Regions from separate parts of the Phenylobacterium sp. FG114 genome, predicted to be linked through region 2. Evidence: predicted binding sites of a transcription regulator. Region 2 holds the regulator's gene; the other holds the start of a gene.
What was found. Region 2 encodes HrcA, which represses chaperone genes, less so after heat shock. Its sites were predicted from a motif close to GTTAGCANTCNNNNNNNNNGANTGCTAAC; they were not measured.
Positions count from the first base shown of each region.

Region 1: a site for HrcA is predicted at 994-1,022, ahead of groES (co-chaperone GroES). Genes of this name have one in related genera too.

Region 1 covers NZ_JBMDKU010000009.1:58,014-63,142, forward strand. The annotation lists gene groL (chaperonin GroEL) at 1-588, opposite strand, end outside; gene groES (co-chaperone GroES) at 639-926, opposite strand; gene ACODSY_RS16310 (class I SAM-dependent methyltransferase) at 1,145-2,359, shown strand; gene ACODSY_RS16315 (hypothetical protein) at 2,436-2,846, shown strand; gene ACODSY_RS16320 (VOC family protein) at 2,852-3,226, shown strand; gene ACODSY_RS16325 (hypothetical protein) at 3,305-3,706, shown strand; gene ACODSY_RS16330 (acyl-CoA dehydrogenase family protein) at 3,862-5,129, shown strand, end outside.
Region 2 covers NZ_JBMDKU010000001.1:28,651-33,779, forward strand. The annotation lists gene ACODSY_RS00145 (ABC transporter ATP-binding protein) at 1-462, opposite strand, end outside; gene ACODSY_RS00150 (zinc-finger domain-containing protein) at 610-858, shown strand; gene dnaN (DNA polymerase III subunit beta) at 900-2,018, opposite strand; gene grpE (nucleotide exchange factor GrpE) at 2,201-2,848, opposite strand; gene hrcA (heat-inducible transcriptional repressor HrcA) at 2,874-3,899, opposite strand; gene rph (ribonuclease PH) at 4,047-4,763, shown strand.

The DNA.
Region 1 (5,129 bases), on a different contig from region 2:
GTCGAACTGCATGCCTTCGACGACGTCGAGTTCGGTTTCGGCGGTCTTGGCTTCCTCGACGGTGATCACACCCTCGTTGCCGACCTTTTCCATGGCGCGGGCGATCATCTCGCCGACTTCGGTGTCGCCGTTGGCCGAGATGGTGCCGACCTGGGCGATTTCCGAGTTGGCCGAGACCTTCTTGGCGTTGGCCTTGATCTCTTCGATGACCTTGGCGACCGCCTTGTCGACGCCGCGCTTCAGGTCCATCGGGTTCATGCCGGCGGCGACCGACTTCAGGCCTTCGACCACGATGGCTTGCGCCAGGACCGTGGCGGTCGTGGTGCCGTCACCGGCCTTGTCGTTGGTCTTGGACGCGACTTCGCGGATCAGTTGGGCGCCCAGGTTCTCGAACTTGTCGGACAGTTCGATTTCCTTGGCGACCGACACGCCGTCCTTGGTCGAGCGCGGCGCGCCGAAGGACTTCTCGATGACCACGTTGCGGCCCTTGGGGCCCAGGGTGACCTTCACCGCGTTGGCGAGGGTGTTGACGCCGCGCAGCATGCGGTCGCGCGCGTCGGAGGCGAAATAGACGTCTTTGGCAGCCATGGCTGGTTCTCTTTCCTAGAATTTCGGTGGGGACGGCGGCAGCCGGGTCGTTACGAGACGACGCCCAGGATGTCGCTTTCCTTCATGATCAGGAGGTCCTGGCCGTCGAGCTTGACCTCGGTGCCGGACCACTTGCCGAAGAGGATGCGGTCGCCGGCCTTGACGTCCAGCGGCTGGACCTTGCCGGACTCGTCACGGGCGCCGGGGCCGGTGGCGATCACTTCGCCTTCCTGCGGCTTTTCCTTCGCGGTGTCGGGGATGATGATCCCGCCCTTGGTCTTTTCCTCTTCCTCGACGCGCTTGACGAGGACGCGATCTCCCAGGGGACGAAACGCCATGTGTGTTCTCTCTCTTCCGTACGGAACGGTTCAAAAATCGAGCGACGCGGCAGGGAGGGGTGTGGCTGTTAGCAGTCCCAACCCATGAGTGCCAACGTCGGTCGGGGAGTTAGGAACACCGCCCCGGCAAGTCAAGGCGAACGTGCAAAAACCGCGCGCGCCCTTGGCTTTCGCGCGCCGGCCCCTAGACTCCGTGCGCGTCAGTTGGGAGGTCCGGCATGGGACTGCAAGCCGTGTTGGAGAAGGTTGTCCGCGAGGGCGACCTCACGCTGAAGCTGCCGGGCGGCCGGACGCTGCGCCTGGGCGACGGCAGCGGACCGCCGCTGGTCGCGCGGATCACCAGCGCGGCCTGGGCGGCGCGGATCGCCGCCTATCCCGGCTTGGCCGTGGGCGAGGCCTATATGGACGGCGGCCTGGTGCTGGAGCAGGGCGAAATCGCCGAGTTCGTCGACCTGATCGGCGCCAATGCGAAGAACAAGCCGCGGAAGAAGCGCAACCGCCTGCAGCTGTGGCTGCGCGAGCGCAAGGTCGAGGCCAACGCCCGGCGGCAGGCGAAGGCGAACGTGGCCCACCATTACGACCTGTCGAACGACCTCTACCGGCGCTTCCTGGACGCCGACATGCAGTACAGCTGCGCCTATTTCGCCCGGCCGGACATGACGCTCGAGGAGGCCCAGCTCGCCAAGAAGCGTCACATCGCGGCCAAGCTGGCCATCGCGCCGGGGATGAAGGTGCTGGATATCGGCTGCGGCTGGGGCGGCATGGCCATGACCCTGGCCGAGGAGACCGGGGCCGAGGTGGACGGCGTGACGCTGTCTGTCGAGCAGCTTTCCGTGGCCAAGGCGCGGGCCGAGGCCAAGGGCCTGGCCAGTCGGGCGCGGTTCTCGCTCACGGACTATCGCGACGTGACCGAGACCTACGACCGGATCGTTTCGGTCGGTATGTTCGAACACGTGGGTCGACCGAACTACCAGGAGTATTTCGACGGCGTGGCGCGGCTGCTCAAGGACGACGGCGTGGCGCTGATCCACGCGATCGGGCGGCCGGAGATCGGGGTCACCAACGCCTGGGTCGCCAAGTACATCTTCCCGGGCGGCTACAGCCCGGCGCTCAGCGAGATCATGCCGGCGATCGAACGGGCGGGCCTGATGGTCACCGACCTGGAGATCCTGCGCCTGCACTACGCCGAGACGATCAAGCACTGGCGTCAGCGGTTCGCGGCCGTGCGGCCCGAGATCGCCGAGCTCTACGACGAGCGGTTCTGTCGGATGTGGGAGTTCTATCTCGGCATCGCCGAGCAGAGCTTCCGCGCGCGGCGGCAGTTCAATTGGCAGATCCAGCTCGCCAAGCGGGTCGACGCCCTGCCGATCACCCGGGACTACATGGGCGACGCGGAGCGGGCGCTGAACAGTCCGGCGAAGCGGGTGGCGTGACGCCGCCGAAATGTCTGGAGACCGCCCAAATCCGCGTCTAGGGTCCGCTCCGAACGCTTGTTTGGAGAGACTGCTCATGCGCCGCGCCTTCGCGCTTGCCGCCGCCCTGTCGCTGATCGCCGGGGCCGCCTCGGCCGAGAAGTGGACCAAGTACGTCGACGGCGCGAACGGCACCGCGTGGTCCTACGACGGCGACTATTCCTACAAGGACAAGGAGACGGGCCGCCTGGTGATCATGCAGGCCATCTCCAAGCCTTCGGCCAACCTGGGCCCGTCGGCGCCCGGCAAGCCCGACGGCGTCGGCAGCGTGATCGCCATCGACTGCGGCAAGAAGAACCTGATCCAGCTCGGCTCGTACAAGCCGTCGGCGCCGCTGGCGATCGCCGACGACTGGCGCAAGGCCACGCCCAAGAAGGCCGAGGGCTCCGACAACGAAGCGCTGATGGCGGCCGTGTGCCCGCACGTCGACCACGTGCCGGTGAAGTAAGGGCGATGGCCGGCGCGGTCCTCGACCACGTCAGCCTGAAGGTCGCGGACTATGGCCGCGCCGAAGCGTTCTACGACGCCGCACTGGCGCCGCTCGGGCTGAAGCGCCTCTTCGGCGACGGCCAGACCTATGCCGGCTACGGCTCGGATCGGCCGTTCTTCTGGATCGGTAGCGACGGCCGCAGCGGCTATGCTCACGTCGCGTTCGCGACGCCCAACCGGGCGGCGGTCGACGCCTTCCATGCGGTGGCTCTGGCAGCTGGCGCGCGGGACAATGGCGCGCCCGGACTGCGGGCGCACTACCACCCAACCTACTACGGGGCGTTCGTGCTCGACCCCGACGGGCACAACATCGAGGCGGTCTGCCACGCCGTGGCGTGAGCTTGACCTCGCAGGTAATCGACCCGCCGCGCGGGACGGGGGAGCCTCTGGGCGTCAACACGCTCAAGGAGCTTCCCAATGACCGCCGTCCGCTCGACCTTCCTGCGCACCGTCATCGCCGCCGACGCCGCCGCGTGTGGCGTGATGGGCGCCGCCTTCGCCTTCGACGCCGGCTGGCTCGAAGGCCCGCTCGGCCTGTCGCCCGCCCTGATGCAGCCGGTCGGCTGGTTCCTGCTGCCCTACGCCGCGTTGCTGGCCTGGATGGCGAGCCGCCCGGCCCTGCCCCGCAAGGCGGTTTGGACGCTGGTGGCGTTCAACACGCTCTGGGCGGTCGAGAGCATCGCGTTGCTGGCCCTGGGTTGGGCGCAGCCGACCTCGCTGGGCCTTGCGCTGGTGGTCGGCCAGGCGGCCGCGGCGCTGGGCGTCGCCGACCTGCAGTTCCTGGCCCTGCGAAAGGCGCGCCGCGAAGCCGTCGCCTGAGCCTCTCCGCGGCCAGTCCTCCCCCTGGCCCACCCGAAAGGCCTCCGCCTCACGGCGGAGGCCTTTCACATTACTTCGTTGATTGAAACAGTTGTTTGATTTTTGGTGAAAGTGGGTCAAAGGTAGCGTGAGACAATCGCGCAGGGAGTGACCCGATGAACATCGCCGCTGAACGGCCCCAATCCAGCTTCGGCCTGAACCCGCAGGACGAGCTGAACGACCTGCGCATGTCGGAGAAGGCGGTGCCGCTCCTCAACAAGGTGAAGGACTTCATCCGCGACGTCGTCGAGCCGATGAGCGAGGAGTTCCATCGGCTGGGCGAGGGCCGTCCCGACATCTGGCAGTATGCGCCGGGCCAGCTGGAAGTGCTGGACGCGGCGAAGGAGAAGGCCAAGGCCGCCGGCCTGTGGAACTTCTTCCTGCCGAACGCCGAGACGGGCGAGGGACTCTCGAACCTCGACTACGCCTACATCGCCGTGGAGCTGGGCAAGAACCGGCTTGCGTCGGAGACCATGAACTGCGCCGCGCCCGACACCGGCAACATGGAAGTGCTGGAACGCGTCGGCACGCCCGAGCAGAAGAAGCAATGGCTGGAGCCCCTGCTGGAGGGCAAGATCCGCTCGGCCTACTGCATGACCGAGCTGAACACCGCCAGCTCGGACGCCAAGAACATCGACACCCGCGCCGTGCGCGTCGGCGACGAGTACATCATCACCGGCGAGAAGCACTACATCTCGGGCGCCGGCGACCCGCGCTGCAAGGTGATGATCACCATGGTGCGCACCGGGGAAGAGAACGCCCCGCCTCATCTGCAGCAGTCGCAGATCCTGGTGCCGCTCGACACCCCCGGGGTGAAGGTGATCCAGGGCCAGCAGGTGTTCGGTGACCCCGACGCCCCGCATGGTCACATGCACATCGTGTTCGACAACGCCCGCGTGCCGGCCTCGAACATGCTGCTGGGCGAAGGCCGCGGCTTCGAGATCAGCCAGCTGCGCCTGGGCCCGGGCCGCATCCACCACTGCATGCGCGCCATCGGCTCGGCCGAGAAGGCGCTGGACCTGATGGTGACCCGCGGCATGACCCGCGTGGCCTTCGGCAAGCCGATCATCCAGCTGGGCGGCAACCTCGAGATCGTCAGCCGCGCGCGGATCGAGATCGAGGCCATGCGCCTGATGGTGCTGAAGGCCGCCAAGGCCATGGACGTGCTGGGCAACCGCGAAGCGCGCGTCTGGATCCACATGGTCAAGGCCATGGTGCCCGAGCGGGTCTGCAAGATCATCGACCAGGCGATCCAGATGTACGGCGCCCTGGGCGTGTCGCAGCACACCCCGCTGGCCCGCATGTACGCCAACACCCGGACCCTGCGTATCGCCGACGGCCCGGACGAGGTGCACCACATGGTGGTCGGCCGCAACGAGCTGAC
Region 2 (5,129 bases):
GGCGACCATCAACCGGCGCTTCATCCCGCCCGAGAGCTGGCGGACATAGGCCTTCGACTTGTCGGCCAAGCCCAGGGCGGCCAGCAGCTCGTCGCTGCGCCGCTCGGACTTCGGCACGGCGTACATGCCGGCGGCCACCTCCAGCGCCTCCTTCGGCGTGAAGAAGGGGTCGGCGGCGATCTCCTGCGGCACCACGCCGATCGCGGCGCGGGCGTCGCGCGGGCTCTTGTCGATGTCGCGGCCCCAGATGGTCACCGTGCCCGACGTCTTCTGGCAGAGACCGGCCAGGATGTTGATGAAGGTGGACTTCCCCGCGCCGTTTGGCCCCAGCAGGCCGAAGATCGACCCCCGGGGGATCGCCAGGTCCAGGCCCTTCAGCGCTTTCATCTCGGGCGTCGTCTTGGTGGCGGCGTAGGTCTTGGTCAGACCGCGCGCTTCGATCGCGTAATCGGGAAGGTCCATGTCGTCCTGTCGTTGACGGCGAAAGCCGCGGTCGCATACCTAGGCGCGCGCCGCCCCTCAGCCAAGCCGGGCGGCATCGAGGTTTTGAAGACTATGGCCCGTATCGTCCGCAACAAGGGCGCTTCCGCCCAGACCCAGCCCGAGCCGATGCCGGCCCAACCGGCGCTGACGCCCGACCTGCCGGCCCCCGAAGTGATCGTGGTGCGCACCGGCCGGATCGCCTGCGACGGCGTCGGCGGCGCGCTGGGCCATCCGCGCGTGTGGCTGGAGATGGGGGAGGCCACCTTCGTGGAGTGCCCCTATTGCGACCGCCGCTTCGTCCTCGCTGCCGGCAGCGAGGGGCCCGAGGACGAGCGTCTGGCTCCCGGGGTCTACGAGGGGCCCCACGGGCACTGACCTCACCTTTCCCTCCCCTGACGGGGAGGGATTTCAGCGCCCTACACCCGCAGCGGCATCAGGATGTACTGGACGTCCGCGTCGCCCGGATCGAGCACCAGGGCCGGATCGTTCGGACCGCCGAAGCGGAGCTCCATGCTGCCGCCCGAGATCTGGTCGGTGATGTCCAGCAGGTAGCGGGCGTTGAACGACAGCTCGAAGGGCTCGCCGTCGTAGTCGATCTCCAGCTCTTCGACGGCCTGGCCGGCTTCCATGTTGCGGACCGTGAGCACCACGCGCCCGCTCTCGATGGCCATGCGCACCGAGCGGCTCTTCTCGGCCGAGATGGTGGCCACCCGGTCCACCGCCTGGGCGAACAGCTTGGCGTCGACCATGACCGTGCGGTTGTTGTCCTTGGGGATGACCCGCCCGTAGTCGGGAAAGTTGCCGTCGATCACCTTCGAGGTCAGGGCGGCGCCGCTCATCTCCAGGCGCACCTTCTGCGGGCTGATCTGCAGGCTGACGTTCTCGCCCGCGTCCTCCAGCAGGCGGCGCAGCTCGCCGATGGTCTTGCGGGGCACGATGACGCCCGGAGCTCCTGCAGCCCCCTCTGGGGCCGGCATATCCGCCAGCGCCAGGCGCGAACCGTCGGTGGCCACGGCGCGCAGGCGCGGACTGCCGTCGATCACCACCGTGTGCACGTAGAGGCCGTTCAGGTAGTAGCGCGTCTCCTCGGCGGAGATGGCGAAGCGGGTCTTGTCGATCAGCCGGATCAGGTCGTTCACATCGACCTCAAGCGCGCCCGCGAAGCCCTCGGCCGACATCACCGGGAAGTCGCCGGCCGGCAGCACCGGCAGGTTGAAGCGCGAGCGCCCGGCGGCGACCGTCAGGCGCGGATCGTCGCCCGTGAAGCTCAGCGAGACGTCGGCGCCTTCGGGCAGCTTTCGGACGATCTCATAGAGCGTGTGGGCCGGGGCGGTGATCTGCCCGGGCTGGTCCACCTGGGCCATCGCCTCGTCGATGATTTCGAGGTCCAGGTCCGTGGCCGAGAACGTCAGCCGGTCGCGCTCGGCCGACAGCAAGACGTTGGACAGGATCGGAATGGTGTTGCGGCGCTCGACGGCGCTCTGCACGTGGCCCAGCGCGCGAAGCAGCGCGGCGCGTTCGATCGTAAGCTTCATGTCGGTCCCGGCTCGCCAATCGCACGCCGTCGGCGAATCACCCGTGCCGGCATGCGCCCCGAAAAGAGGGGACTTGCGACATTAGCCAAATTCGACAGGCGGGAAAGAGCGGGACCGCCTCACCCACAGCAAAACGCCCCGCGAAGGCCGCGGGGCGTCTCAAAGGCGTATCGAACGGGCGATCAGGCGCGGGTGTCGACACTGCCGCCGGAGTCGGCGTCCTCGCCGGCGCCATAGGGATTGGGTCCGCCGCCGCCCTCGGGCTTCGGCGCGCCGGCGGCCTTGGCCGCGACGACCACCATGGCCGGGCGGACCAGCCGGCCCAGCAGCTCGTAGCCGGGCTGCATCACCTGGACCACGCCGCCGGGAGCGACGTCGGTGTCAGGCTGTTCCATCATCGCCTGGTGCTTGTGCGGGTCGAACTTCTCGCCCTTGGCGGGATCGACCTTCTTCAGGCCGTTCTTCTCGAACGCGCCCTGCAGCTCCTTGGCGGTCATCTCGACGCCGACGATGAAGTTCTTCATCGGACCCTCGGCGTCCGCCGGCGCCGCGGCCAGGGCGCGGTCGAAGATGTCGGCGGCGCCCAGCAGGTCGCGGGCGAACTTGGTGATCGCGTAGGCGCGCGCGTCGTTCATCTCGCGCTCGGCGCGGCGCTTGGTGTTCTCGGCGTCGGCGGCGTAGCGGAGCACCTGCTCCTTCAGCGACTGGATCTCGGCCAGCAGCTTGTCGATGTTGGCGTTGCCTTCGTCGCCATCCGCTTCGAAGTCGGCGGGCGTGTTCTCTTCGGACATCTCTTGGTTCGGACCCTTGGTTGTCTTATCGCTTGGCAGACGGCGCCACTTCCGCCTGCCTCGCTTACGCGTTCATCACCTGGCCAAGCACGCGGGCGGTATAGTCCACCAACGGAATGATCCGGGCATAGTTCAGACGCGCAGGGCCGATGACGCCGATCGCGCCCACGACCTTCTGCGCGCCCGTCATATAGGGCGCCGCGATCACAGCGGAACCTGAAAGGGAAAAGAGTCGCGTTTCGGCGCCGATGAAGATTCTCACCCCCTCGCCGTCCCGGACGCCGTCGAGAAGCTGGATCAGCTGCTCCTTCTGCTCCAGGTCCTCGAACAGGGAGCGCACGCGCTCCAGATCCTCCAGCGCCTCGCGGTCCTCGAGCAGGTTGGCCCGGCCGCGCACGATCAGGGCCCGCTCCTCGGCCTCGCCGCCGCCCCAGGCCGCCAGCCCGTCTTCCACCAGCTTCGCCGCGGTGGCGTCGAGCTCCTGGCGGGCGCGGTCCAATTCGGCGCGAAGATCGACCTTCGCCTCGCCCAGGGTGCGGCCCCGCAGGCGCGCGTTGAGGAAGTTCGAGGCCTCCTGCAGCGCCGACGGGGTCACGCCGGCCGGCAAGCGGATCAGGCGGTTCTCGACCGATCCATCGTCGAACACCATGATCGCCAGCGTCCGGTCGCCGGACAGCGGCACGAACTCCACGTGCGTCACGCCCGCGTCGCGCATGGGCGTCACCACGATCCCCGCGCCCCCGGCCAGCCCCGAAAGGATCGCTGAGGCTTCGTTCAGCGCGTCCTCGTAGTTGCCGCCATGGGCGCGCAGGCGGGCCTCGATGTTGCGCCGCTCGTCGTCGCCGACGTCGCCCACCTCCATCAGCCCGTCGACGAACAGGCGCAGACCGGCATGGGTCGGGAGCCGGCCCGCACTGACGTGCGGCGCGCCCAGCAGGCCGAGCTGGGTCAGGTCCTGCATGGTGTTGCGGATCGACGCCGGCGACAGCGACACCCCGGCCTTGGACAGCGTGCGCGAGCCCACCGGCTCTCCCGTTTCCAGATAACTCTCCACGATGCGGCGAAAGATTTCCCGCGCCCGGGAATCCATGTCGGTGAGCGTCGGCCCGTGGGAGAACAGTGGAGGCGTCACAGGGTTCGGCAAGGTCTCTCCGGCGGCCATGGACGCGGCCGTCGCTATCTAGGATAAGCGCGGCCCTCAGCGGCGCAAGCTGCGCACACAAGAACCCAAGACGAGATGCGCCCCTCCGAACGCACCCCCGACCTGCTTCGCCCGATCACGCTCGAGACGGGGGTCACCCGCTATGCCGAGGGCTCCTGCCTGATCACCGCCGGCCACACCAAGGTTCTGGTGACCGCCAGCCTGGAAGAGGGCGTCCCGGGCTTCCTGCGCGGCAAGGGCCAGGGCTGGGTCACCGCCGAGTATGGCATGCTGCCGCGGGCCACCCACACGCGGGGCCGCCGTGAAGCCGCGCAGGGCAAGCAGAGCGGGCGCACCCAGGAGATCCAGCGCCTGATCGGCCGCTCCATGCGCGCCGTGATCGACCTGAAGGCCCTGGGCGAGCGCCAGATCACCCTCGATTGCGACGTGCTTCAGGCCGACGGCGGCACCCGCACTGCATCGATCACCGGCGCCTGGGTCGCCTTGCGGCTGGCCACCAAGTACCTGCTGGACGAGGGCCTCATCACCACCGACCCGATCCTCGACCAGGTGGCCGCGGTGAGCTGCGGCATCTTCTCGGGTACGCCGGTGCTGGACCTCGACTACGAGGAGGACTCCAACGCCGAGGCCGACGCCAATTTCGTCCTGACGGGATCGGGCGACATCGTCGAGATCCAGGCCACGGGCGAGAAGCGCGGCTTCAGCCAGGCCGAGTTCGAGGCCCTGTTCTCCCTGGCCCGCAAGGGCATCGGCGAACTCTGCGAGCTGCAGCGGGCGGCGACGGGCTCCTAGTGTCCTTCTCCCCCTGCGGGAGAAGGTGTCGCCCGCAGGGTGACGGATGAGGGGTCGCGCCAACCTCTCCACCTGAAACGACGAAGGGGTCGCCGGACAACGCCGTGCGACCCCTCATCCGTCGGCTGACGCCGACACCTTCTCCCGCAGGGGGAGAAGGAGCGTTCGTCGTGGATCAGAAGAACACGTTGAAGCGCATCGCCGAAGCCGGCAGGCGCTCGAGTTCGCGCGCCAGCGGGGCGAACATCGCGTCGAGGAACTTTTCGAACAGGGCGACCATCTGCGTCACTCCTTTTTGTGCAATGCAGCGTAGCTGGGCATATGGCCCCGCTCCTCGGGGAAATCAAGTATTTCTCCCGTTAGTGA